DNA from 2 places in the Serratia sp. UGAL515B_01 genome. Region 1 is predicted to be linked to the other one. Evidence: riboswitches for the same ligand, from Rfam matches in the RefSeq annotation. Region 1 holds a riboswitch; the other holds the start of a gene.
What was found. Region 1 has a riboswitch for thiamine pyrophosphate ahead of thiC (phosphomethylpyrimidine synthase ThiC). Riboswitches for the same ligand answer to the same signal wherever they lie in the genome.
Positions count from the first base shown of each region.

Region 2: another riboswitch for thiamine pyrophosphate. It lies ahead of thiB (thiamine ABC transporter substrate binding subunit); the one in region 1 lies ahead of thiC (phosphomethylpyrimidine synthase ThiC).

Region 1 is NZ_CP109901.1:28,523-31,941, forward strand. Features, by position in the region: gene thiE (thiamine phosphate synthase) at 1-60, opposite strand, end outside; gene thiC (phosphomethylpyrimidine synthase ThiC) at 53-1,996, opposite strand; TPP riboswitch at 2,111-2,233, opposite strand; gene rsd (sigma D regulator) at 2,329-2,844, opposite strand; gene nudC (NAD(+) diphosphatase) at 2,941-3,419, shown strand, end outside.
Region 2 is NZ_CP109901.1:595,005-598,423, reverse strand. Features, by position in the region: gene OK023_RS02885 (hypothetical protein) at 1-209, shown strand, start outside; gene sgrR (HTH-type transcriptional regulator SgrR) at 252-1,913, shown strand; TPP riboswitch at 1,951-2,080, shown strand; gene thiB (thiamine ABC transporter substrate binding subunit) at 2,138-3,124, shown strand; partial or broken gene thiP (thiamine/thiamine pyrophosphate ABC transporter permease ThiP) at 3,100-3,419, shown strand, end outside.

The sequences.
Region 1 (3,419 bases):
TACTGGGTATAGGCCCAGCCTGTGTGGCGTAGTGGGGAAGGGAGGGGTGATTTTAATCATTATTAGTCTCCTCCTGGAGATTGGACGCACTGTGGTAAAGCTCGCTGCCCCGCGAGCGGAACTCAACAGACATTTTTTCCATCCCGCTTAACTGGACTTCCGCTGTTTCTGCCGCTGTCTGGGTAGCTGCATAGTCACGGACTTCCTGTGAAATTTTCATTGAACAGAATTTTGGCCCGCACATTGAGCAGAAATGAGCAATCTTGCCTGATTCTTGCGGCAATGTTTCATCGTGGTAAGCGCGTGCGGTTAGAGGGTCCAACGCCAGGTTGAACTGATCTTCCCAGCGGAATTCAAATCGTGCCTTTGACATGGCGTTATCACGGATCTGTGCCCCTGGGTGGCCCTTTGCCAGATCGGCAGCATGAGCAGCGATTTTGTAGGCGATAAGTCCCTGTTTCACATCTTCTTTGTTCGGCAAACCCAAGTGTTCTTTCGGCGTCACGTAGCACAGCATTGCACAACCGAACCAGCCGATCATCGCGGCACCAATGCCAGAAGTGAAATGGTCGTAACCCGGTGCAATATCGGTAGTCAAGGGGCCCAGCGTATAGAATGGCGCTTCGTGGCAATGCTCCAGTTCTTCGGTCATATTGCGGCGGATCATATGCATGGGGATATGTCCTGGGCCTTCGATCATGACCTGTACATCGTATTCCCAGGCTATTTGAGTCAATTCGCCTAAAGTATGTAATTCGGCAAACTGTGCTTCATCATTGGCGTCCTGAATTGAGCCTGGGCGCAGACCATCGCCGAGCGACAGCGCAACATCGTAAGCGGCGCAAATTTCGCAGATCTCGCGGAAGTGTTGATAGAGGAAATTTTCCTGATGATGGGATAGGCACCATTTGGCCATAATTGAACCGCCGCGTGACACGATACCGGTCAAACGCTTGGCGGTCATTGGCACATAACGCAGTAGTACCCCTGCATGGATAGTGAAGTAATCCACGCCTTGCTCGGCCTGTTCTAACAGCGTATCGCGGAACATTTCCCAAGTCAGGTTTTCTGCTACACCGTTCACTTTTTCCAGCGCCTGATAGATGGGAACTGTGCCAATCGGCACCGGGCTGTTACGCAGGATCCATTCGCGCGTTTCATGGATATAGCGGCCAGTGGAGAGGTCCATCACGGTGTCAGCGCCCCAGCGAGTCGACCATACCAGCTTTTCCACTTCTTCTTCGATTGAGGAACTCACCGCTGAGTTACCGATATTGGCATTCACCTTGACCAGGAAATTACGGCCAATAATCATCGGCTCAGATTCTGGGTGGTTAATATTGGCAGGAATGATGGCACGACCAGCAGCCACTTCCTGGCGTACAAACTCCGGCGTGATATTTTCCGGAAGGTTAGCTCCCCAATTTTGGCCAGGGTGTTGTTGGCGTAACACCTTGCTGCGAATGCGTTCACGCCCCATATTTTCGCGGATGGCGATGAACTCCATCTCTGGCGTAATAATACCGGCACGTGCGTAGTGCAGCTGCGTTACGCATTTACCCACCAGTGCTTTGCGTGGTAGCGGCAGGTTTTCAAAACGCAGATGATCCAATCCTTCATCCGCCAGCCGCTGTTGAGTGAAACCAGAGCTAACGCCGGTTAACGTTTGTGTATCCGCACGCTCAGCGATCCAGCCCGCGCGTATTTTTTTCAGGCCATGGTGAACATCCAGAGTCTGTTGCGGATCGCCATAAGGACCAGAGGTATCGTATACCTGAATGGCTTCATTCTGTTCGTACAGTGGATAGTCTTTACTGCCACCAATCAGCGTTGGGCTAAGCTGAATTTCCCGCATTGGGACCTGTATGTCGCTTCGCGATCCTGCAAGATAAATACGACGAGAATTGGGGGATGTCACACCTTGCAGAGAGGCAATGAAAGACTGCGCATCATCGCGCTGTTCTTTACGGGAACGGGTTTTTTTCACAGTAGACATAGCAAATTCCTATCAGTGTGGTGATGTTCGGAAAATTGCTTGTCTGGAGCTCGGAGGGAGTAATGGTGTTGGCCGGTGAGGCAGAGGGCCCTTTGGTGGGCATTGCACCTATGGCGATAAATTACTCTTGTTCCCTTCGCGGGTATTAACCCGATCAGGTTCCGCGGATCCCGAATTAACGGTCTCAGCCTGGCCGATTTAATGGAAAATCAACGCTAGGCACTCCGACAAGAGCACTCAGTATAGAAGGGAGAATAAAAACTACAAGCTTGCCCTTCATCTTTCACACTGCAGTTGTGCTGCAGTGCAAAAGATATTGGGCAAAGTGTAAATCAGGCAGGATGTTGCGCCGTTCCTGTATTAGTTGCGTCGGGATTTCCCTGTTGCCAGGTTTCTGCAGCGAGCTGAATTAACTGATCTTCCAATGCAAAACGTGAAGCCAGCGCTTCGCCGACATTCGACAATGCTTGATTGAGTTCTTGCAACACATTCTGATCGAGTTCGATTTCGCTAAAGCGATCGTGAAATTCCATCACGCTTTCAGTATTGGCTTGTAACTTGGGGTAAAACTTGGTGGCCAGTGCCATTTTGGGGCTGGCAGAACCTTCTACTTGTTTGATAATTTTGCCATAGATGTGAAAATGCCCGGCAGAAAGATAATCCACCAGATGATAGCAAAAGTTATCGAGCGCTTTTTCATTCAGCGGTTTATGCTTTTCTTTGTTGGGTTTTATGCCGGCTAAGGTGCAATAGGCGATCAGCAACTGTTTACGTGCTTGTAGCCATTGATCGACTAATTCGTTACTGCCACCAACGCGTTGAGTCAGGCTTTCCAGTCGGTTGAGCATAGTTGACTCCGTAGTAATAGAAAGACACGGTAAGTTATTAAAATGTAACAAGCCCATCTCTAGATTGCCAGTGAAGCAGAGGTTGTGCAACAACATATGGAACTTGCGTTAACGGGTAATGAAAATGGCTGGTGGATCATCAGCCATGAAAGCAAAATTTGGTTACCAAATGGTGAACTTCCGTTTGGTTCTTCCGCATCATTTTCACTCCAGGGCCAATTGACACGCCAGATTGGCGAATGGGAAGGCGCAACCGTTTGGTTGATACGCAAGTTAATGCCGAGTGATATGGGCTCGGTGAGACAATTGCTCGATCTTGATCGCGGCCTTTTCCAACTGGCCGGGCGCGGTGTGCAATTGGCAGATTTTTATCGTTCGCATAAGTTCTGTGGTTATTGCGGACACGAAATGCATCTTAGCCGTACCGAGAGTGCCTGCCTGTGTAATCACTGTCGTGAACGTTACTACCCGCAGATTGCGCCCTGCGTGATTGTCGCTATTCGTCGTCAGGATGAGATCCTGCTGGCTCAACACGTTCGCCATCGTGGAGGCATACATACGGTACTGGCAGGGTT
Region 2 (3,419 bases), 570 kb from region 1:
AAGCGTCAACAGCGGATAAAAATGCCAGTGGGTTACCCCACTGGCTGGTGAAAAGCACCATTACTCAGAAACACTTTTCAGAGAAACAGAACGAAGCCACACTCATAAACCAAATAGGTTTTAAAGTTGCAATCAACAACGCCGCAGCTTTAAAAATGAGGGAATGCCTTTGCACTGTTTCAACTGCAAGAATTATCTGCGTAATATAAGGAAAGATAAATTGACGAATTATGCCTGAGAGTTCCTCTTTTATGCCCACATCGCGCTTACAACAGCAATTTATTCGCCTATGGCAGTACTGCCAAGGCTTACCAACCGAAACCACACTGCAGGAATTGGCAGAAGTGCTCAGTTGTTCACGTCGCCATATGCGTTCTCTTCTAGGGACCATGCAGCAGGCAGGCTGGCTGACCTGGCAGAGTGAGTCAGGACGCGGGAAGCGTTCGCTGCTAAAATTCCACTACACGGGTCTGGCTCTGCGACAACAGTGGGCCGAAGAGTTACTGGAGCAGGATCACATTGACCAGCTTGTTCAACTGGTCGGGGATAAAAATGCAGTACGCCAGATGTTGCTTTCGCAGTTAGGGCGCAGTTTTCGGCTGGGTAAGCATATCCTTCGTGTTCTTTACTATCGCCAGCTTTACAACCTGTTACCCGGTTCGGCACTACGCCGTTCAGAAACGCACCTGGCGAGGCAGATATTTAACGGTTTGACGCGCGTAAATGAGGAAAATGGGGAACTAACATCAGATTTATCACACCACTGGCAAACGATTACTCCGCTCCATTGGCGCTTTTATCTTCGCCCGGCAATCCATTTTCATCACGGCCGTGAATTGGAAATGGAGGATGTTATCTATTCGTTGAGTCGCCTGAAGCCACAATCTCTGTTTTCCCATATAAGCCAGATTGTTTCGCCAACGCCCCATGTTATCGATGTGCATTTACACACACCTGATTATTGGCTTCCTTGGCTGTTAGCCAGCGTGCATGCCATGATCCTGCCGCGTGAATGGCAAAGCCTGCCAGATTTTGCCCGCCATCCGATCGGTACAGGCCCTTATCGTGTCATACGCAATCATCAAAGCCAGATGAAAATCCACGCCTTTGATGACTATTTTGGCTATCGCGCGCTGATCGACGAAGTCAATATCTGGGTCTTACCGGAAGTGAGTGAAGCATTAGTACACTGCGGCGTACAATTGCAAGGGGATGATACGGGCAATAATGAATTGGAAAGCCGCTTGGAGGAAGGTTGCTACTTCCTGCTGTTTGACCAGCGCTCAATGCTGGCCGCAGCCCCTGAGATCCGCCGTTGGCTATGCGAGCTGATCAATCCAATCGCACTACTGAGTCACGCTGGCCCGTTGTATCAGCGTTACTGGGCACCGGCTTATGGAATTCTGCCTCGCTGGTTACATAATCGTGCGTTAGGGCTGCAACCCAAACCCGCAGGATTGAGTGCGTTGACACTGACGTTCTACAGCGAGCATTCTGAGTTTCATGCCATTCAGCAAGCCATGGCGGCGCTTCTGGTCGAGCATGATATCAAACTTAATGTACAAATCGTCAGCTACGACACCTGGCATAAAGGCGGTGCAGAAAGCGATCTGTGGCTTGGTAGCGCCAATTTTACTCTGCCATTGGAGTTTTCACTGTTTGCCACATTGTATGAATTACCGCTAATCCAACACTGTCTGAGTGAAGATATTACCCGGGATGCCGCACTGTGGCGCAAGAACTGCCTGCCAATGGCGGAATTTTGTCAGCGTCTGGTCAGCAGCCACCAGCTACATCCCTTGTTTCACCACTGGCTGCAACTACACGGCCAACGCAGTATGCGTGGAGTTAGGATGAACACCCTCGGTTGGTTTGATTTTAAATCTGCCTGGTTTGCGCCACCGGAAACATAATCGCCTTTCACCAGAGCCAGTTAATCTTTATAATGCCAGCGTCTCAACGGGGTGCGGAACACAACACTGTTGGTATAGGGCAAACAAGCCGTATTTTTCCGCTGAGAACACACCCGTCGAACCTGATCCGGTCAATACCGGCGGAGGGATTTGAGCATGGCGGGTTAAATGTCTTTTACCAATGCCTTCAGATACCTTTGCCCCTTACTTTTCAGGAGTGCAAAGTGGTCAAAAAATACCTACCCTACCTATTACTGCTCGCGGCAATGCCAGCGCTGGCAAAGCAAACGCTGACGGTCTATACCTATGATGCCTTCGCCGCCGAATGGGGGCCCGGTGCCGCGGTGAAAAAAGCCTTTGAGGCTGAATGCAACTGCGAACTGAAATTCGTTGCCTTGGAAGACGGCGTTTCGTTACTCAATCGCCTGCGTATGGAAGGTAAGAACAGTCCTGCCGACGTAGTTCTTGGGCTAGACAATAACCTGTTGCATGCCGCACAACAAACCGATTTGTTCGCTACCAGTAATGTCGATACCAACAAACTCAACATACCTAGCGGCTGGCAAAACAAAACTTTTGTACCTTTTGATTATGGATACTTTGCCTTTGTCTATAACCAAGACAAGCTGAAAAACCCACCTAAAAGCCTAAAAGAGCTGGTCAGTAGCGACCAACCTTGGAAGATCATCTACCAAGACCCGCGAACCAGTACGCCCGGGCTTGGCCTGCTGCTCTGGGTACAAAAAGTGTATGGTGATGAAGCGCCTCAAGCCTGGCAAAAACTGGCGAAAAAAACGGTTACCGTGACTAAAGGATGGAGTGAAGCTTACAACCTGTTTCTGAAAGGCGAAGGCGACATGGTGCTGAGCTATACCACCTCCCCCGCCTACCACCTGATAGAAGAGAAAAAAGATAACTATAGATCGGCAAATTTCAGTGAAGGACATTACCTGCAAATTGAAGTGGCAGGAAAGTTGAAAGCCAGCAAGCAGCCGGAACTGGCTGAACGTTTTATGGAGTTTATAGTTTCACCGGCTTTCCAGAATACCATTCCTACCGGTAGCTGGATGTATCCCGTCATCAACACGCAACTACCTGCCGGTTTTGAACAGATGACACAGCCACAGAAGGCGTTGGAATTCAGCGCAGAAGAAGTCGCACAGCAACGCAACAACTGGATACGTGCATGGCAAACCGCCGTCAGCCACTGATCCCTTGCTGGTTATGGCCAGGGCTGATTGCCGCGACATTGATCGGGATTGTTGCTCTGGCAGCAATCGGGTCACTGTGGCGACATGCACCGGGCAGTGACTGGCGTAGTCTATGGCAAGATGCTTACCTGTGGCACGTAGTACGATTTACCTTTTGGCAGGCGTTACTGTCCGCCTTGATTTCGGTTATCCCCGCTATCTGGCTGGCCCGTGCCCTTTATCGTCGGCGCTTTCCTGGCCGCGATCTGCTGTTGCGCCTGTGTGCCATGACGTTGGTGCTCCCTGTTCTAGTGGC